3 regions of the Saccharothrix camelliae genome follow, and region 2 is predicted to be linked to each of the others. Evidence: riboswitches for the same ligand, from Rfam matches in the RefSeq annotation. Region 2 holds a riboswitch; each other region holds the start of a gene.
What was found. Region 2 has a riboswitch for glycine ahead of gcvT (glycine cleavage system aminomethyltransferase GcvT). Riboswitches for the same ligand answer to the same signal wherever they lie in the genome.
Positions count from the first base shown of each region.

Region 1: it holds a riboswitch for glycine, as region 2 does, so the genes downstream of both, gcvP (aminomethyl-transferring glycine dehydrogenase) here and gcvT (glycine cleavage system aminomethyltransferase GcvT) in region 2, are expected to answer to the same signal.
Region 3: it holds a riboswitch for glycine, as region 2 does, so the genes downstream of both, gcvH (glycine cleavage system protein GcvH) here and gcvT (glycine cleavage system aminomethyltransferase GcvT) in region 2, are expected to answer to the same signal.

Region 1 is NZ_CP160453.1:3,525,576-3,532,145, forward strand. Features, by position in the region: gene AB0F89_RS17310 (hypothetical protein) at 59-301, shown strand; gene AB0F89_RS17315 (CDP-alcohol phosphatidyltransferase family protein) at 371-958, shown strand; gene gcvH (glycine cleavage system protein GcvH) at 1,017-1,400, shown strand; gene garA (glycogen accumulation regulator GarA) at 1,514-1,975, shown strand; gene AB0F89_RS17330 (MerR family transcriptional regulator) at 1,990-2,685, shown strand; gene AB0F89_RS17335 (bifunctional nuclease family protein) at 2,830-3,303, shown strand; gene AB0F89_RS17340 (MerR family transcriptional regulator) at 3,732-4,298, shown strand; glycine riboswitch at 4,395-4,485, shown strand; gene gcvP (aminomethyl-transferring glycine dehydrogenase) at 4,638-6,570, shown strand, end outside.
Region 2 is NZ_CP160453.1:3,280,622-3,287,191, reverse strand. Features, by position in the region: gene glyA (serine hydroxymethyltransferase) at 1-803, opposite strand, end outside; gene gcvT (glycine cleavage system aminomethyltransferase GcvT) at 819-1,922, opposite strand; glycine riboswitch at 2,045-2,143, opposite strand; glycine riboswitch at 2,144-2,232, opposite strand; gene AB0F89_RS16170 (DUF3817 domain-containing protein) at 2,297-2,599, opposite strand; gene AB0F89_RS16165 (hypothetical protein) at 2,596-3,015, opposite strand; gene AB0F89_RS16160 (helix-turn-helix transcriptional regulator) at 3,124-3,612, opposite strand; gene AB0F89_RS16155 (hypothetical protein) at 3,804-3,965, opposite strand; gene AB0F89_RS16150 (CaiB/BaiF CoA transferase family protein) at 4,370-5,494, opposite strand; gene AB0F89_RS16145 (acyl-CoA dehydrogenase family protein) at 5,494-6,570, opposite strand, start outside.
Region 3 is NZ_CP160453.1:2,444,112-2,450,681, forward strand. Features, by position in the region: gene AB0F89_RS11970 (ABC transporter ATP-binding protein) at 1-74, opposite strand, end outside; gene AB0F89_RS11975 (hypothetical protein) at 178-1,050, opposite strand; gene AB0F89_RS11980 (ABC transporter ATP-binding protein) at 1,050-2,183, opposite strand; gene AB0F89_RS11985 (hypothetical protein) at 2,232-2,606, opposite strand; gene AB0F89_RS11990 (hypothetical protein) at 2,613-2,795, opposite strand; gene ald (alanine dehydrogenase) at 3,140-4,246, opposite strand; glycine riboswitch at 4,440-4,535, shown strand; gene gcvH (glycine cleavage system protein GcvH) at 4,653-5,033, shown strand; gene AB0F89_RS12005 (L-serine ammonia-lyase) at 5,038-6,402, shown strand; gene AB0F89_RS12010 (glutathione peroxidase) at 6,441-6,570, opposite strand, start outside.

The sequences.
Region 1 (6,570 bases), 240 kb from region 2:
GGTGACGGGGATAACGCCACGAGAGCCGTGCGCGACAACCCTGGTGGAGGGATTTCACATGAGCACCACGACGGAAACCGAGTCAGAGCCCGCGAAGCCGAAGGCGGCGCGCGTCGGCACCAGCGGCGCGGCAACGCTGCCCACGGCCCCGTGCAGCGTGGTCTGGAGCAAGGGCCACGCCTACGTGCTCGAAGGTTTCCGGGCCCGGTGGGTCGGCGTCGACGACCGAGGTCGTCCGCAGGCGCTCACCGGCGCCGAACTGCAGAGCCGCGGCTGGAGCCGCACCCGTTCGACCAACTGAGCCCGGCGCCCGGCCGGCTTCCGCGAGTCGGCCACCGGGGCGCGCCGGGCGGCCGGCTACAGTTCGGGCGTGCCGCGCGACCCAGCCGACCGGCTGCTGACCATCCCGAACGCGCTCAGCGTGTTGCGGCTGCTCGGCGTGCCCCTGTTCCTGTACCTGCTGCTCGGCCCGCGCGCCGACGGCTGGGCGCTGGTCGTGCTGGTCGCGGCGGGCCTGTCCGACTGGCTCGACGGCAAGATCGCCCGCTGGCTCGACCAGGCGAGCAAGCTCGGCGCGCTGCTCGACCCGGCCGCCGACCGCCTCTACATCCTGGCCACCCTGGTCGCGTTCGTCGTGCGCGGCATCGTGCCCTGGTGGGTGGCGGTGGTGCTGGTGGCCCGCGAGGCGGTCGTCGGGGTCTGCCTGCCCGTGCTGCGGGCCCGCGGCTACGGGCCGTTCGAGGTCAACTACCTGGGCAAGGCGGCCACGTTCAACCTGCTCTACGCGTTCCCCATGCTGCTGCTCGCCCAGGGCTCCTCGACCGCCGCCCAGATCGCTCGGCCGGTGGCCTACGCGTTCATGGTCTGGGGCGGGGCCCTGTACCTGTGGTCCGGAGTGCTGTACGTGTACCAGTTCACCCTGGCGATGCGCCGACGGCCGGGGGTCGCGCCCCGCTGAGCGGGACGTGGGAAGATCCGGTTGCGAAGATCCACCGTCATTGAAGGAGCACACCGCGGTGATTCCCGAGGAGCTCAAGTACACCGAGGAACATGAGTGGGTGCTGCGCACGGGTGAGGACACCGTGCGCGTGGGCATCACCGACTACGCCCAGGAACAGCTCGGCGACGTCGTGTTCGTCCAGCTCCCCGAACTCGGTGAGCAGGTCGCGGCCGGTCAGACGCTGGGCGAGGTGGAGTCGACCAAGAGCGTGTCGGACATCTACGCGCCGCTCGCCGGCGAGGTCGTCGCCCGCAACGACTCGCTGGACCAGCAGCCCGACCTGGTCAACTCGGACCCGTACGGCGAGGGGTGGATGGTGGAGCTCCGGCTGGAGGACCCCACCGCGGTGGACGACCTGCTGGACGCCGCCGCGTACCAGGAGCTGGCGGCCCAGGGGTGACGTCGATCTTCCGGCGGCTCTTCGGTCGGTGGGGGAGCCGCTCCTCGGACAAGGGTTCGGGCACGATAGGTTCTAGCGGTCTCGAGAGTTCCAGCAGCAGGAGGAGAGCTCAGGTGAGCACGAACGACGGGCCAGGCGTTCCGCCGGAGCAGTCCCCGGAGCGGACCTCCGTTTTCCGGGCCGACTTCCTCGCCGAGGTCGAGGGCGCCGAGGCGCCCGCCCAGGAGCCGGCCGTCGCGGGTGTCGACGCGCTGCCCGCCGGGTCGGCTCTGCTCGTGGTCAAGCGCGGCCCCAACGCGGGGTCGAGGTTCCTGCTGGACCGCGACACGACCAGCGCGGGGCGGCACCCCGACAGCGACATCTTCCTCGACGACGTGACGGTCTCCCGCCGCCACGCCGAGTTCCGCCGCGAGGGCGGCGAGTTCGTGGTGATCGACGTGGGCAGCCTCAACGGCACCTACGTCAACCGCGAGCCCGTCGACCAGGCGGTGCTGGCCAACGGCGACGAGGTGCAGATCGGCAAGTTCCGCCTGGTGTTCCTGACCGGTCCGGGCGCCGGGGGCCAGGGGGCCTGAGCGATGGGGCTCCGGTGACGGCGGCCGGGCGGCCACGCGGGGGGTCGAGCATCGGGGCGGTGCTGGCGCTGCTGCGACCCGACTTCCCCGACGTCACCATCTCCAAGATCAGGTTCCTGGAGTCCGAAGGGCTGGTCCGCCCGGCGCGCACGCCGTCGGGCTACCGGCAGTTCACGGCCGCGGACGTGGACCGCCTGCGCTACGTGCTGGCCGCGCAGCGGGACCGCTACCTGCCGCTGAAGGTCATCAAGGAGCAGTTGGACGCGGCCGACCAGGCCGCGTCGAAGGCGTTGCGCGCGGTCGACCCCACCCCGGCCGCCGGGCAGCGGGTCACCCGCGAGGACCTGCTGGCGCGGGCGGGCATCGAGCCGGGCGTGCTGGCGGACCTGGAGCAGAACGGCCTGGTGAAGGCCGGTGCGGGCGGGTTCTACGACCACGAGGCGGTGCAGATCGCGTCGACCGTGCGGGCGATGGTCGCGCACGGCCTGGAGGCGCGGCACCTGCGCCCGTTCCGGGCCGCGGCCGACCGCGAGGTCGGATTGGTGGAGCAGGTCGTCGGCGCGGCGCACCGGCACCGCGACCGGGCCGCGGTGGACGAGGTCGTGCGCGAGTTGGCGGCGCTCTCCGTGACGCTGCACTCACTGCTGGTGAAGGTGGGTTTGCGCGACGTCACGGGTGGAGTTGCGGGCACCCGCGTTTCGCCGAGGTGAACGCGTGTCCGCATCGTGATTCGATGAGGGCGGGCGGTTGCGCACAGAGCCCGCTTGGCGGGTAGCGTCGAAACCGTACGTGGGGGATCCTCGTGAGGTAGCGGGGACGCCAGAATTTCAGCGCGCTGAGGGAGGCGAGACCCGATGAGCGAGATGCGCGTCGTCGGCGTGCGGGTGGAACTGCCCGCGAACCAGCCGATCCTGCTGCTGCGCGAAACCGAGGGCGAGCGGTACCTGCCGATCTGGATCGGATCGGTCGAGGCCACGGCGATCGCGTTGGAGCAGCAGGGAGTCCGTCCTGCCCGGCCGTTGACCCACGACCTGTTGAAGGACGTCATCGGGGCGCTCGGCCGGCAGCTGGAGCAGGTGCGGATCACCGACCTGCAGGAGGGCACCTACTTCGCGGAGCTGGTGTTCGACGGCGACATCCGGGTCTCGGCGCGGCCGAGCGACTCGGTGGCGCTGGCGCTGCGGATCGGCGTGCCGATCCACGCGGAGGAGTCGGTGCTGGCCGAGGCGGGCCTGATCATCCCGGACGAGCAGGAGGACGAGGTCGAGAAGTTCCGCGAGTTCCTCGACTCGATCTCGCCGGAGGACTTCCGCGGCGCGGACACGTAGACCGCCCGCTCCGCACTTCGCACGACGCCTCGGTCCACGGGTTGCCGCTCGCGGACCGGGGCTTCGCCGTGCCCGCCTGCGAAGGGCCGGGACGTCGGCCGGCAAGCCGCGCACGGCCCCTCGCAAGTGTTGCGGTGAGTTGTGGATCAACCCCGCGTGCCACCCGCAGGTGTCACTCCTATGGGTTACACAACGTCAATGATGCTCCGCTAAACGATCACTAAACGTCACCCGAATGGCTTACGACGGGCGGCTCTCTCAACCTCAACCTCACGTTGAGGTCAGACACGCCCCGCGCGTCGCGTTGACCTGCCCCCTACCCGGTCTTACCGTCGAACTCAGGTGAATTGTCACGGTGTGGTTCCGCGACACCGGGGCGGCTTCACGTTGGTCGCCGGTCGTCGTGACCGGACCGAGGGGAGGCAGGCGTGGTCGAGGAAGCGCCCATCCGGGCCGGATCCGGCGAACAGGGTGAGCTGTTCCCGGACTCCTCGCTGCCGGACGAACTGGTCGGGTACCGCGGCCCCGCCGCGTGCCAGATCGCGGGCATCACCTACCGCCAGCTCGACTACTGGGCACGCACCGGGCTGGTCAACCCGACGATAAGGAGTGCCCACGGCTCAGGCAGCCAGCGGCTCTACTCGTTCAAGGACATCCTGGTCCTCAAGGTCGTCAAGCGGCTGCTGGACACCGGCGTCTCGTTGCAGAACATCCGGGTCGCGGTCGACCACCTGCGCCGCCGCGGCGTCCAGGACCTGGCCCGGATCACGCTGTTCAGCGACGGCACCACGGTCTACGAGTGCACCTCCCCGGAGGAGGTGGTCGACCTGCTGCAGGGCGGCCAAGGGGTGTTCGGCATCGCGGTCAGCGGCGCGATGCGCGAGATCAGCGGGACGATCCACGACTTCCCGGCGGAACGCGTGGACGGCGCCGAGATCGTGGAAGCGGCCGACGACGAGCTGTCCCGCCGCCGCCGCACCCGGGCCATCGGCTGACCCCCGCGCCCCCGGTCGCGGGTCGGCGGTGAGATCCACGTCGCGCGAGCGGTATGACGCGCACGTCCAGCGGGTACGCTCTCGCGCGTAGTCGCTTTATCCCGCGCGGGAGAGTCCGAGCCAGTCTCGGCGCCGAAGGAGCAAATCCTCCCCGGAACCTCTCAGGCGCAAGGACCGCGCGGGTGAGACGCCTCTGGAAAGCGGGTCGGGCAACCGACCCCGCCGACGGTGCAAGCCCGGGTCACGCCGGGTGAAGCTCTCAGGCGCCCGGCGCCGGGCAGAAGACAGAGGGGGAGGGCAACGGCAGAAGTCTGTCCGGAGCCCTGGAGGCCAGCACCGATGACGCAGGACCGCATCCCCCTCGCCGCGCTCGAACACGGCACCCCGTTCGCCGACCGGCACGTGGGCCCGCGGCCCGCGGAGCTGGCCCGCATCCTCGACGTCATCGGTGTCGGCTCGCTGGAGGAACTGGCGCAGCACGCCGTCCCGCCGTCGATCCGCGAGCGCGACCTGGTGCTGGACCTGCCGGAGCCCGCCACCGAGCCCGAGGCGCTGGCCGAGCTGCGCGCCCTCGCCGCCCGCAACCGGCCGATGACGCAGATGATCGGCCTCGGCTACTACGGCACCACCACCCCGCCGGTGATCCGCCGCAACGTGCTGGAGAGCCCCGCCTGGTACACCGCGTACACGCCGTACCAGCCGGAGATCTCCCAGGGCCGCCTCGAAGCGCTGCTGAACTTCCAGACCGTGGTCGGCGACCTGACCGGCCTGCCGCTGGCCAACGCCTCGATGCTGGACGAGTCCACCGCGGCCGCCGAGGCGATGACGCTGGTGCGCCGCGCCGGTCGGTCCAAGTCGGACAAGTTCGTCGTGGACGAGGACACGCTGCCGCAGACCCTCGCCGTCATCGAGACCCGCGCCGAGCCGCTGGGCATCGAGATCGTGACCGCCGACCTGTCGCAGGGCCTGGAAGGGCTCGGCCTGGGCGGCGACTTCTTCGGCGTGCTGCTGTCCTACCCCGGCGCGTCCGGCGTCGTCCGGGACCACGCGGGCCTCATCGAGGAGATCCACGGGGCCGGCGCCCAGGCCGTGGTCGCCGCCGACCTGCTGTCGTTGACGCTGCTGCGCCCGCCCGGCGAGATCGGCGCGGACGTCGTGGTCGGCACCACGCAGCGGTTCGGCGTGCCGATCGGGTTCGGCGGGCCGCACGCCGGTTACATGGCCGTGCGCCAGGGCCTGGAGCGGCAGCTGCCCGGCCGGCTGGTCGGCGTCTCGGTGGACGCGGACGGCTCGCTCGCCTACCGCCTCGCCCTGCAGACGCGCGAGCAGCACATCCGCCGGGAGAAGGCGACCAGCAACATCTGCACCGCGCAGGTGCTGCTCGCGGTGATCGCGTCGATGTACGCGGTCTACCACGGCCCGGAGGGCCTGAAGGCGATCGCGACCCGCGCCCACCGGATGGCCACCGTGCTGGCGGCCGGGCTGCTGGAGGGCGGCGTCGAGGTCGTGCACGGCGAGTTCTTCGACACCGTGCGCGCTCGCGTCGAGGGCCGTGCCGCCGCCGTCGTCGCCGCCGCGCGCGACCTGGGCGTGAACCTGTGGCAGGTCGACGCCGACGTGGTGTCGATCGCGTGCGACGAGACCACCACCCGCGAGCACCTGGAACTGGTGTGGGAGGCGTTCGGCGTGACCGTCTCCGACGTGGACGGGCTGGACGCCGACACCGCCGACGGCATCCCCGCCGACCTGCGCCGCACCAGCGACTACCTGACCCACCCGGTGTTCCACGCGCACCGCTCCGAGACCGCGCTGCTGCGCTACCTGCGGGCGTTGTCGGACAAGGACGTCGCGCTGGACCGCAGCATGATCCCGCTGGGCTCGTGCACGATGAAGCTGAACGCGACGGCCGAGATGGAGCCGATCACCTGGCCCGAGTTCGCCGACCTGCACCCGTTCTCGCCCGCGTCGGACGCCGAGGGGCTGCTGACGATCATCGGTGACCTGGAGCGGTGGCTGGCCGAGGTCACCGGGTACGACGCGGTGTCGCTGCAGCCGAACGCGGGCAGCCAGGGCGAGTTCGCCGGCCTGCTGGCGATCCGCGCCTACCACCGCGCCAACGGCGACGCGCACCGCGACGTGTGCCTGATCCCGTCCAGCGCGCACGGCACCAACGCGGCGTCCGCCGTGATGGCCGGGATGCGGGTCGTGGTCGTCAAGTGCGACGACCGGGGCAACGTGGACGTGGAGCACCTGCGCTCGACGATCGAGGCGC
Region 2 (6,570 bases):
ACGTGCTCCAGCGGACCGCCCTGCTGGCCGGGGAACACCGCCGAGTTGATCTTCTTCGCCAGGTCGGCCTCGTTGGTGAGGATCACCCCGCCGCGCGGGCCGCCGAGCGTCTTGTGGGTGGTCGTCGTCACCACGTGCGCGTGCGGCACGGGGCTCGGGTGCAGGCCCGCCGCCACCAGGCCGGCGAAGTGCGCCATGTCCACCATCAGGTACGCGTCGACCGAGTCGGCGATCCGGCGGAACTCGGCGAAGTCCAGCTGCCGCGGGTACGCCGACCAGCCCGCCACGATGAGCTTGGGCCGGTGCTCGGCCGCCAGCCGCTCGACCTCGGCCATGTCGACCCGGCCGTCCTCGTCCGACACGTGGTAGGGCACCACGTTGTAGAGCTTGCCGGAGAAGTTGATCCGCATGCCGTGGGTCAGGTGGCCGCCGTGCGCCAGGTCCAGGCCCAGGATCGTGTCGCCCGGCTGCAGCAGGGCGAACATCGCGCACGCGTTGGCCTGCGCGCCCGAGTGCGGCTGCACGTTCGCGAAGCCGGCCCCGAACAGCGCCTTGACCCGCTCGATCGCCAGCCGCTCGATGACGTCGACGTTCTCGCAGCCGCCGTAGTACCGGCGGCCCGGGTAGCCCTCGGCGTACTTGTTGGTCAGCACCGACCCCTGCGCCTGGAGCACCGACACCGGCGTGAAGTTCTCCGAGGCGATCATCTCCAGCGTGCTCTGCTGCCGGTGCAGCTCGGCGGCGACGGCGTCCGCGACCTCCGGGTCGAACTCCGCGAGGGAGGTGTTGAAGTGCTCGGACATGTGTGGGTCTCTCCCTTAGCTGTTGCGCTTGTAGAAGGGCAGCGCGACGACTTCGACCGGCTCGTGCTTGCCGCGGACGTCCACCGACAGCGCGGCGCCGGGCTCAGTGTTGCCGACGGCCACGTACGCCATCGCCACCGAGTACCCCAGGGTCGGCGACAGCGCGCCGCTGGTGACCTCGCCGATCCGCTCGCCGGCCGCGTCCAGCACCGGGTAGCCGTGCCGGGGCGCGCGGCGGGAGGTGGTCTTCAGGCCGACCAGCACCTGGTCGACACCCCGTTCGGCGACGGCGGCCAGGGCGTCGCGGCCGACGAAGTCGCCCGGCTTGTCGAGCTTGACCACCCGGCCGAGGTTGGCGTGGAACGGCGTGCGCTCGCGACCCAGCTCGTTGCCGTACAGCGGCATGCCCGCCTCCAGCCGCAGCGTGTCGCGGCAGCCGAGGCCGGCGGGCCTGAGGTCGTGCGGCGCGCCCGCCTCCAGCAGCGCCCGCCACACGTGCGCGGCGTCGTCCGGGGCGGTGAACAGCTCGAACCCGTCCTCGCCGGTGTAGCCGGTGCGGGCCAGCAGCACGGGCCTGCCCGCCACCTCGGTCGGGTACGACGCGTAGTACTTCACGCCGGCCAGGTCGGTCGGCGTGAGGCCCGCCAGGATGGCGGTGGCGTTCGGGCCCTGCACGGCGAGCAGCGCGTAGTCGGTCGACTTGTCCTCGACCACCGCGTCGAAGCCCCCGGCCCGCTCGACCAGCGCCTCGTGCACGACGGCGGCGTTGGAGGCGTTGGCGACGACCAGGTACTCGGTGTCGCCGAGGCGGTAGACGATCAGGTCGTCCACCACGCCGCCGTCGGCCTCGCAGATCATCGTGTAGCGGGCGCGGCCGACGCCGATCGCGGACGCGTGGCCGACCAGGGCGTGGTCCAGCGCGGCGCCCGCCTCCGGGCCGGTGAGCAGGATCTCGCCCATGTGGGTCAGGTCGAACAGGCCCGCCGACGTGCGCACCGCGTGGTGCTCGGCCAGCTCGCTGTCGTAGCGCAGCGGCATCCGCCAGCCCGCGAAGTCGGTGAACATGGCGCCCAGCGCCTCGTGCTCGGCGTGCAGGGGCGTGCGGCGGCTATCCATCAGGCGGGTCCTCCCTGGGTGCGGACATGCCGAAGGGCCGACCGGTCGGGTCGGCGGGCGGGCACGTCCGAAGGATTCACGAGCGAAAGGATGACACGGTCCATCGGAGACTCCTCGTCGAGTGAGCCTCCCCCTCTGTCATGGGCCTGAGAGCTTCACCACCCCGCGAGGGGCGGCTTGCACCGTGGGCGAGGCGCGGTGGCGCGCCTGCTTTCCAGAGTTGCCTTCGTCGGGCGGTAGCTGTGCCTGAGAGATTCCGGGGAGGATTTGCTCCTTCGGCGCCCCTGGTCGGGGACTCTCCCGCTCGACATCGACGGCCGTGTCCAGTTGTCGCCGCAGACGCTAGGCGTGCCGGACGGCCCTGGTCAACCCGGGGGTCACAGGGCCTTGGCGGCCCGGACGCTCTCGACCACCTTGCGCTCGGCGTAGAACGACACGAACGGGATCGTGCCGGCGAGCAGCACCAGGACGGTGCCCTTGATCGACCAGCGGGCCTTGAGCGCCAGGTCGACGGTGAGCACCAGGTAGACCGCGTAGAGGAAGCCGTGGACCGGGCCGACGACCCGCATCATGCCCTCGTTGCCGCCCGAGTACTTGGCGATCATCGCGACGACGAGCAGCAGCAGGCCGCAGCCGACGACGTAAGCCATGAACCGGAACCTGGTCAACGCGCCGCTCATCGCCCTGCCTTCCCCTCAACGGTGGTCCGCGCGTGGAGTTCGGCGAGCATGCGGTTGTAGGCCGCCAGCTCTTCGTCCTCGTCGTCCACCGCGGGTGCTCTGATGGGCTCAACGGTAACGACCGGCCGCGACGGCGCGACCACCGGCTCCGGGGCGGGCCCGTCGGCGGGCCCGGCCGAGGCCGCGGCGGCGTCCTCCGCCTTGCGGCGGGCGTCCAGCTTGACGATGCGCCACACCATGAACGCCGGGAAGAGGCCGAACAGCGGCCACTGGAAGACGTAGCCGAGGTTCTGGAAGGTGCCGCCCGCCTGGGAGAACCGCTCCCACTGCCAGTAGGCGAGGCCGCAGCACACGACCAGCGACGCCAGGCAGGCGGCCGCGATCAGCAGCCGCTTGGGGGTGATGAAGCCTTGCACGAGCTCAAGAGTACTTGCTCGGTCCACCAGGGCTGGGGCTCCCGCACAGGAGCCCGCCCCTCCGGGCGAGGGCTCCCCGACCTCAGGAGCCCGCCCGACTCGTCGGACCTAGGCGACGCCGTCCCGGCGTTGCCTCTGCAGCCTGGCCACGCACCAGGCCGCCGCGCTGCCCCGACGCAGGTGCTGGAGCACCGTCATCGGGCCGAGGCGCCGACCGAGGTCGGCGGGCGTGAGCCCGGCCGCCCGGTAGTCCAGAGCGCGCTGGTCCAGCGGGCTGATGCCCGCGTCCCACCACAGCTCCGCCTCGGACAGGTCGCCGACCAGCTGCCAGTAGCTGGCGGCGGCGGCGAGCAGGACCTCGGGCACCTCGGGCGCCCGCTTCCTCATCGCCGTCACGTAGGCCGGATCGGCGGACTCGACCTGCACGAGCCCGCGAGGTCCGCCGTTCGCCCGCTGCACCGGGATCCCCGGCGCGGACGGCGGGGCTTCCGCGAGCCACGCGTCCTTGATCCGGTTCACCTCCTGCAGCTCGGCGTCGTCCGAGCGCTCAGCCGCCCACTGCCGCAACAGCTCGTCGACTCCGGAGTCCTCGACCATTCTGCCTCCTCATCGGTCGAAGATCAGCCAATGCGACGCACCGTATTAGCGGGTACCGACAACCGCTAGACCCTTGTTTGTCCAAAACCCTGTTACCAGGGCGTTATAGCCCTCATTCCACCCGTACGGTGCAACGTTCGGGGCGCATAGTCACCGATCGTGACCGCATTGCGCGGACTTCGACGGGGGCCCTAGGCGAACAGGCTGCGGACGAAGGTGATGATCGACTCGGCGCCGGACTGGAGCCACCCGAGCGCGGTCTTCACCGCCCCCGCGGACTCGTTCGGCTGGGTGATCAGGAGGAACAGCACCAGCGCGACCGCCGCCAGCGTCACCACCTTCTTGACGTTCACTGATCGGTCTCCGTCCGTGTCACTGGGCAGGGCGGCGGGTCGCCGCTCCGGTCAGGTCGAGAGCCATGGTCCCCCATTCACCCGGAAGATGGCGGCCGGACCCGCCGTGATCGCCCGACCGGCCGCAAGAACGACCACGCAAACATGCATCAGCCCTGTTCAGGGTCACCCGAACGGACGATCAAGGGGACCTGTGGTCCCGCCGATCACCAAGGTACGGGCACTCGCCCACCCCCCTGGCACGGACACCGAGGTACAGCGACACCACCACCTCTGCACAGCCCATCACCTGATTGCGCCGAGGCACGCACGCAGCGTGACAAAGGCCGATGGCGGCTGCCACCTATTTCCGGTACCCCTTCAGGTGATTTTTCACGTCCTTTTTCCGGTGCCCGGCAGCCGGCTCAGCCGATCACGCCCGAACGTCGCAACGAGTTGATCTCGTCCTCGGCCAGCCCCAGCCCGGTCAGCACCTCGGCGGTGTGCTCCCCCGCCGCGGGCGGCGGGCCCGGCGTCGCGGCGGGCGTGCGGTCGAACCTCGGCGCGGGCGCGGGCTGCGCCACCCCTCCCACCTCGACGAACGTGCCGCGCCGGGCGTTGTGCGGGTGCCCCGGAGCCTCCCCGGGCGCCAGCACGGGCGCGAGGCAGGCGTCGGTCCCCTCGGCCAGCGCGGCCCACTCGTCCCTGGTCCGGGTGGCCACCGCCGCGCCGATGCGGGCCCGCAGCTCCGGCCAGTTCGCCGGGTCGTGCCTGCCGGGCAGGTCGGCGTCGGCCAGCCCGAGCACCGCCAGCAGGTCGGCGTAGAACTTGTCCTCCAGCGCGCCGACGCTGACGAACCGGCCGTCCGCCGCCTCGTACACGTCGTAGAACGGCGCGCCGCCGTCCAGCAGGTTCTCACCGCGCCCGCCGGGCCACGCGCCCGCCGACGACATGCCGTGCAGGAACGTCGTCAGCAGCGCCGCGCCGTCGACCATGGCCGCGTCGACCACCTGGCCGCGCCCGGACCGCTCCCGCTCGTACAGCGCCGCCAGCACCCCGAGCGCCAGCAGCAGCCCGCCGCCGCCGAAGTCGCCGACGACGTTGAGCGGCACGGTCGGCGGCGCGCCCGCCCGGCCGATCGGCTCCAGCGCGCCCGCCACCGCGATGTAGTTGATGTCGTGCCCGGCGCGGTCGGCCAGCGGGCCGTCCTGGCCCCACCCGGTCATCCGCCCGTAGACCAGCCGCGGGTTGCGGGCCAGGCACTGCGCCGGGCCGATGCCCAGCCGCTCGGTCACGCCCGGTCGGAAGCCCTCGACCAGCACGTCCGCCTCCGCGACCAGCCGCAGCACCAGCTCGGCGCCCTCGGGTCGGCGCAGGTCGACGCCGATCGAGCGCCTGCCGCGACCCAGCAGGGGCGCCTCCGTGCCGCCGCCGACCCGGTCCACCCTGGTCACCGACGCGCCGAGGTCGGCGAGCACCATGCAGCCGAACGGACCGGGCGCGAGCCCGGCCAGCTCGACCACCTCCAGGCCCTCCAGCGGCCCGGCCACTAGAGCGACCTCGCGATGATTTCCTTCATGATCTCGTTCGTCCCGCCGTAGATCTTCTGCACGCGCGCGTCCGCCCACGCGCGCGCGATCGGGTACTCGGTCATGTAGCCGTAGCCGCCGAACAGCTGCACGCACTCGTCCACGACCTGGCACAGCCGCTCGGTGGCCCACCACTTGGCCATCGCCGCCGTGGGCACGTCCAGCTTGCCTTCGAGGTGGTCCCGCACGCACTCGTCGACGAACGCCCTGGTCACGCGGGCCTCGGTGGCGCACTCGGCGAGCTTGAACCGGGTGTTCTGGAACTTGATCAGCTCCCGGCCGAACGCCGTGCGGTCCTTGACGTAGGCCAGCGTGAGGTCCACCGCCGCCTCGATGCCCGCCACCGACGCCACCGCGATGATCAGCCGCTCCTGCGGCAGCTGCTGCATCAGCTGGACGAACCCCTGGCCCTCGGTGGCGCCGAGCAGGTTCGCCGCGGGCACCCGCACGTCGTCGAAGAACAGCTCGGCGGTGTCCTGGCCCTTCAGCCCGACCTTGTCCAGCACCCGGCCGCGGCGGAAGCCCGGCGCTCCGGCGGTCTCCACGACGAGCAGCGAGATGCCCGCCGCGCCCTGGCCCGGGTCGGTCTTGGCGACCACGACGACCAGGTCGGCCTGCGCGCCGTTGGTGATGAAGGTCTTGGAGCCCGACAGCACGTACTCGTCGTCGCGGCGCAGCGCCCGCGTCCTGATGTTCTGCAGGTCGGAGCCACCGCCGGGCTCGGACATGGCGATCGCGCCGACGAACTCGCCGGAGGCCAGCTTCGGCAGCCAGCGGTGCTTCTGCTCCTCGGCGCCGTAGGAGTTGATGTAGTGGGCGACGATCCCGCTGTGCACGCTGTTGCCCCAGGAGCTGTCACCGCAGCGCGCCTGCTCCTCCAGCAGCACGGCCTCGTGCGCGAACGTCCCGCCGCCACCGCCGTACTCCTCGGGGATGGACAGGCACAGCAGGCCGAGCTCGCCCGCCTTGGTCCAGAAGTCCCGGTCCACCTGCTTCTGCGCGGCCCAGCGCTCCTGGTGCGGGACCGCCTCCTTCTC
Region 3 (6,570 bases), 840 kb from region 2:
GACCACACCACCAGGGAGCGGTGCTGCCAGCACGCGGAGGCGAGCCTGCGGATCCAGCCGTCGGAACGAGTCACGGGTCCAACATAGGTCGCGGCGCCGACAGTTTCGCGAACCCCGGTGCGACGAAGGCCGCCCCGGACTTCGGGACGGCCTCGTCAGCAGTGCTGGATCACTGGATCAGGTGATGTCCTTGCGCTGGGTCGCGGCCCAGCCGCCGAGGAAGAACAGGGCCGTCCAGACCAGGAACACCAGGCCGCTCAACCACCAGTCGAACGCGCCGAGCGCGCCCGCGATGGTCCGCATCACCTCGACCAGGTCGTCCGGCACGACGCCCGCGTTCGACAGGAACAGCGACGACGCCACCGAGCCGGTCAGGCCGTTCACCGCGCCGTTGGGCAGGAAGCCGATGATCTCCGGCAGGCCCTGCGAGGCCAGCACCAGCTGGATGCCGTTCTCCACCAGCAGCATGTAGAGCAGCAGCACGACGGTGGTGCCGACGACGCTGGTCATCAGCGCTCCGACGCCGACGCCGAACATCGTCATCAGGATCGACGACAGGATGCCGACACCGGCCAGCGCCAGCCACCCGGTGGCGTCCGGCAGCGCGCCGGAGTCCGAGGTGATCACGGTGCCGATGCTCACCGCGGCCACGATCGCGAGGCCGTAGATCGCGCCCCAGGCGATGTAGACGACCATCTTCGCGGTCATCGCGGCGACCCTGTTCGGCGCGGTGAGGAACGTGGTGGTGATCGTCTTGCGGTTGATCTCGTTCGCGACCGCCAGGCCGCCGAAGATCATCGGGAAGATCGTGGCCACGTTGATGCTGCGCGCCATGCCGAACAGCGCCACCTGCCACTGCGACGGGTCGACGCCGAGCAGTTCGGTCAGCTCCTCGGCCTCCGAGCTGTTGATCAGGTCCATCAGGCCCTTGCCGATGGCGCCGGTGCCGAGCGCCCAGCCCAGGGCGATCAGCACGGTCGGGATCATCAGGCCCCACCACAGGCCCGTGGTGGTCGTCTTGCGGAACTCCGACTTGATCAGGTTGCCCATCACGCACCGCCCCCGAGGCCGCCCTGACCGTGCTGACCGTACGGGTTGTCCTGCGGCGGCGGCTGGTGTCCCGGCGGTGGTGGTTGGTAGCCCTGAGGGGGCTGTTGGTACTGCTGTTGGTAGCCCTGCTGGTACTGCTGCTGCTGATAGCCCTGCGGGGGCTGCTGGTACTGCTGCTGGTAACCGGGCGGTGGTTGCTGGTACTGCTGCTGGCCCAGGCCCGGCGCCGCGTACTGGCCGTTGGTGAGCTGGAAGAACAGCCGCTCCAGGTCGGCCTTCTCCTCCTGGATGCCGTAGATCGACACGCCCGCCTTCAGCGCGGTGTCCGCGACCTGCTTGGCCTCGACGCCGGTGACCGCGATGCGGCCGTCCGGCAGCTGCTCGACCGCGGCGATCCCGTCCTCGCGCAGCGCCGTGACCAGCGCGCCGACGTCGGACGGCTGCACGAGCACCCGGCCCTGCTGCTGGGCGCGCAGGTGGTCCAGCGGCCCGTAGTACATGGTCTGCCCGCGGCTGATGATGACCACCTGGTCCACCGTCTGCTCGACCTCGGCCAGCAGGTGGCTGGAGATCAGCACGGTCCGCCCGCTGCGCGCGTAGGACTGCAGGAACGTCCGCAGCCACGCGATGCCCTCCGGGTCCAGCCCGTTGGCCGGCTCGTCGAGCACCAGGATCTGCGGGTCGCCGATCAGCGCGGTGGCCAGGGCCAGCCGCTGCTTCATGCCCAGCGAGAAGCCGCCCGCCCGGCGGTCGCCCGCCGCGCCGAGGCCGACGAGCTGGAGCACCTGCTCCGCGCGCGAGTCGGGCATGCCGATCGCGGCGGCGTAGACCCGCAGGTGGTTGCGGGCCGTGCGCTTGGGGTGGAAGCCCTGCGCCTCCAGCACCGCGCCGACGACCCGGGCCGGGTTGCCGAGCTGGTCGAACGGCCTGCCGTTGATCAGCCCGATGCCCGCGGTCGGGGTCACCAGGCCGAGCAGCATGCGCAGCGTCGTGGTCTTGCCCGCCCCGTTGGGGCCGAGGAAGCCGGTCACCGAACCGGGTTCCACCGTGAAGCTCAGATTCTGCACCGCTGCGACCGGACCGAACTGCTTGGTCAAGTTCTGCACCACGATGCGGCCAGTGCCGTCGTGCACGCGTCCCTCCCGAGTACTCCTACCGGGCGTCATCCTGCCCTAGGAGGTTCACTCGGGTAGTGCGTGTCGCGGTTTCGACGCCACTCTCGGTATCTCGGTGGTCGTCTCGGTGTCGGCCGCGCGGCGCAGCGGTCGCAGCGGGCGGCGGCGCTCGCGGTGCGGCACGCCCTCGCCGATGAGGTGCTGGTGGGCCATCGTCCACACCTGGCACGGCCACTTCTTGTGCCGCAGGATGCCCGGGCAGGCGCCGCAGCGGCCGTCCGGGTCCGGTTGGTGCAGGGTCAGCAGCAGCCGCCAACCGTCGGCCAGGCGGTGGATCTCGGACCGCGCGAGCGGCACGAGGGCGTCCGCCTCACCGCGCTCCGCGGCCTCGTCCAGCAGCGCCAGCCGGCGCAGCACGGCGGCCCGCAGTGCCTCGTCCACGCCGGCTCACATCCTGTCGGCGACTTGGTCGAGCAGGCGGTGCAGCCGACGGGTCTGCGTGACGGACATCACAGCGGACTCGCCGGGCGGTGCGACCAGGAGAACTCGGTCGTCCTCGACGAGCACGGTCATCGACCGGTCTCGTCCGAACGGGTCGTGGCAGTCGATCCAACCCTCGGGTTCAGCCATCTGCGCTCCGATCGGGGAGTGGCGCGGCGAGCGCGCCACGCGGGCGGACGACCCCGCTGCGTAGCTGCGGGGTTCCCGCCCTGTGCATCGGCCGTGAGGGCGTCGTGACTTACCCGTTACGCCCCGAATTCACTCGTTTGCTTGAGGTCGCGCACGGTCCGTTGGCCACCGGGGGGCGAAATGCGCCCCGGTTCGGTGGGCCCGCTGGGCACGGACCCCCGATCCCGGCTAGGATTGGTGACGCGGCCCGCTCCCAGTGACCCCCAGGCTGGTTGAGCGGGCCGTCTCAACGCCGAAGGGCCCCGCTCACACCTGGTGAGCGGGGCCCTTCGCGGTTCCGGCGCTCAGAGCTCCAGGGGCGTGTGGGCCAGCCCGTGCGCCTGCGCGACCGGCAGGTTGGTCAGCAGGCCGTCGTGCGCGTTCAGGCCGAGCGCCAGCGCCGGGTCCGACCGCAGCGCCGCCTCCCAGCCCCGGTCGGCCAGCGCCACGGCGTGCGGCAGCGTCACGTTGGTCAGCGCGTAGGTCGACGTGCGCGGCACCGCGCCGGGCATGTTGGCGACGCAGTAGAAGACCGCGTCGTGCACCTGGTACGTCGGGTCGGCGTGCGTGGTCGGCCGCGAGTCGGCGAAGCAGCCCCCCTGGTCGATCGCGATGTCCACCAGCACCGCGCCGGGCTTCATGTCGGCCACCAGCTCGTTGCTCACCAGCTTCGGCGCCTTCGCGCCGGGCACCAGCACCGCGCCGATGACCAGGTCGGCCTCGCGGACGGCCTGCTCGACCGAGTAGCGGTTGGACGTCACCGTGCGCAGGCGGCCCTGGTAGAGGGCGTCGATGTGGCGCAGCCGGTCCACGTTGGTGTCCAGGATCTGCACGTCCGCGCCCATGCCGACGGCGATCGCCGCCGCGTTCAGGCCCGCCACGCCGCCGCCGATGACGACCACCCGCGCCGGGTGCACGCCGGGCACGCCGCCGGGCAGCACGCCGCGCCCGCCGGAGGGCTTCATCAGCGCGAACGCGCCCACCTGCGGCGCCAGCCGGCCCGCGACCTCGGACATCGGGGCCAGCAGCGGCAGCGCGCCGTTCGACGTCTGCACGGTCTCGTAGGCGATGGCGGTGGTCCCGGAGTCCAGCAGCGCCCGCGTCAGCGGCTGGTCGGCCGCCAGGTGCAGGTAGGTGAACAGGACCTGCCCCTTGCGCAGCCGCGGGTACTCCTCGGCGATCGGCTCCTTGACCTTGAGCACCAGGTCGCCCTCGGCCCACACGTCGTCCGCGGTGGCCAGGACCTTCGCGCCGGCGGCCAGGTACTCCTCGTCGGTGATCGCCGAACCGAGGCCCGCGCCGGTCTCGACGACCACGTCGTGACCGCGCTGCGCCAGCTCGTGGGCGCCCGCCGGTGTCAGCGCGACGCGGTACTCGTGGTTCTTGATCTCGCGGGGGACGGCGATCCGCACGGTGGGCTCCTTCGGCCGGTGTTACACCCAAGGTCCGGTAACGCGATTTCGGTGTCATCGTGCGGCGGGCACCAACGGGCCGGGGTCGGGTTGTGCCGATCGCACAAGCCGGTGGTCGCGTTGACACCCGTTGGTGTGGCACCTAGCGTGCGTCCAACCAACTGAACATCGGCCGCGGCGCGACGACAGCGCCGGAACCCGCGCGGGAGAGACCTCGGTGAACGTGCCGGGGCGCCGAAGGAGCAAGCACCCCCGCACACTCTCAGGCAGCGAGAACCGCTCGGGTGAGGCGACTCTGGAAAGCGCGCTCGACGCGCACCCACGGTGCAAGCCGCGACGCCGCGGTGAAGCTCTCAGGTCCCAGGACAGAGCAGGGGATCCGGACCTTGCCTTGAGGAGAGCTGTCGTGACATTTCCGGACAACCTGCTGTACACGCCCGAGCACGAGTGGGTGGACTGGGCGCCGGGTACCCAGGACCCCGTGGCGGTCGGCATCACCTCCTACGCGGCCGGGTCGCTCGGCGACATCGTGTTCGTCGAGCTGCCCCAGGTCGGCGCCGTCGTCAAGTCCGGCGACGTGTGCGGCGAGCTGGAGTCGACCAAGTCGGTCAGCGACCTGTACGCGCCGGTCAGCGGCGAGGTGGTGGCGGTCAACGACGAGGCCGTGAACGACCCGTCATTGATCAACAACGACCCGTACGGCCGGGGTTGGCTGTTCAAGGTGGCGGTGACCGACGCCACCGGGCTGCTGACCGCGGCGAAGTACGCGGAACTGACCGGGGACTGACGCCGTGGCCATCAGCGTGTTCGACCTGTTCTCGGTGGGCATCGGGCCGTCCAGCTCGCACACCGTCGGCCCGATGCGGGCGGCGGTGATGTTCGTCGACCGGCTGCGGCCGGTGCTGGGGACCGTCGACCGGGTGCACGTGGAGCTGTTCGGGTCGTTGGGCGCGACCGGGCACGGGCACGGGAGTCCGAAGGCGGTGCTGCTCGGGCTGGAGGGCCACCGGCCGGAGGAGGTCGACCCGGCCGAGGCCGACCGGCGGGTGGCCGAGATCCGGGCCACCGGGCGGCTGCGGCTCGGCGGTGAGCGGGAGATCGCGTTCACCGAGGACCCCGACCTGGTGATGCACCGGCGCAAGTCGTTGCCGCTGCACCCCAACGGCATGAGCTTCACCGCCCACTCGGGTGACACCGAGGTCGACTCGGCGGTGTACTACTCGGTCGGCGGCGGGTTCGTGGTGGACGAGACGGCCACCGGGGCCGACCGGATCAAAGCCGACGAGACCCCGCTCGCCCACCCGTTCCGCACCGGGGACGAGCTGCTGGCGCGGTGCCGGGAGACCGGGCTGTCGATCAGCGAGGTGATGCTGGCCAACGAGCTGTCGTGGCGGGACGAGGCGTCGGTGCGCTCCGGCCTGCTGCACATCTGGGCGGTCATGCAGGAGTGCGTCGAGCGCGGCTGCACGATCGACGGCGTGCTGCCGGGCGGGCTGAAGGTCCGGCGGCGGGCGGCGGAGATGCGGCAGCGGATGACCGCCGAGCACTACGCCACCGACCCGCTGCGGGTGATGGACTGGGTGACGTTGTTCGCGCTGGCGGTGAACGAGGAGAACGCGGCCGGCGGCCGGGTGGTGACCGCGCCGACCAACGGCGCGGCCGGCATCGTGCCCGCGGTGCTGCACTACTACACGCGGTTCGTGCCCGGCGCGTCCGACGACGGGGTGGTGCGGTTCCTGCTGACGGCGGGCGCGGTCGGCGTGCTGTTCAAGGAGAACGCGTCCATCTCCGGCGCCGAGGTCGGGTGCCAGGGCGAGGTCGGCTCGGCGTGCTCGATGGCGGCCGGCGGGCTGGCCGAAGTGCTCGGCGGCACGCCGGAGCAGGTCGAGAACGCGGCCGAGATCGCCATGGAGCACAACCTCGGGCTGACGTGCGACCCGATCGGCGGACTGGTGCAGATCCCGTGCATCGAGCGCAACGCGCTGGCGTCGATCAAGGCGATCACGGCGGCGCGGATGGCGTTGCGCGGCGACGGCTCGCACTTCGTGTCGCTGGACAAGGTCATCAAGACCATGCGCGAGACCGGCAAGGACATGAAGGTCAAGTACAAGGAGACGGCACGCGGCGGCCTGGCCGTGAACGTCATCGAGTGCTGAGCGTGGCCGGGGGTCGGTGACGGCCCCCGGCCCGCGGGTCACGGCAGGACGGACTCGATCGCCTTGACGACCGCCTCGTCCTCCGGCTGGGTGGTCGGCCGGAAGCGGGCGACGACGTCGCCGGTGGGGGAGAGCAGGAACTTCTCGAAGTTCCACTGCACGTCGCCC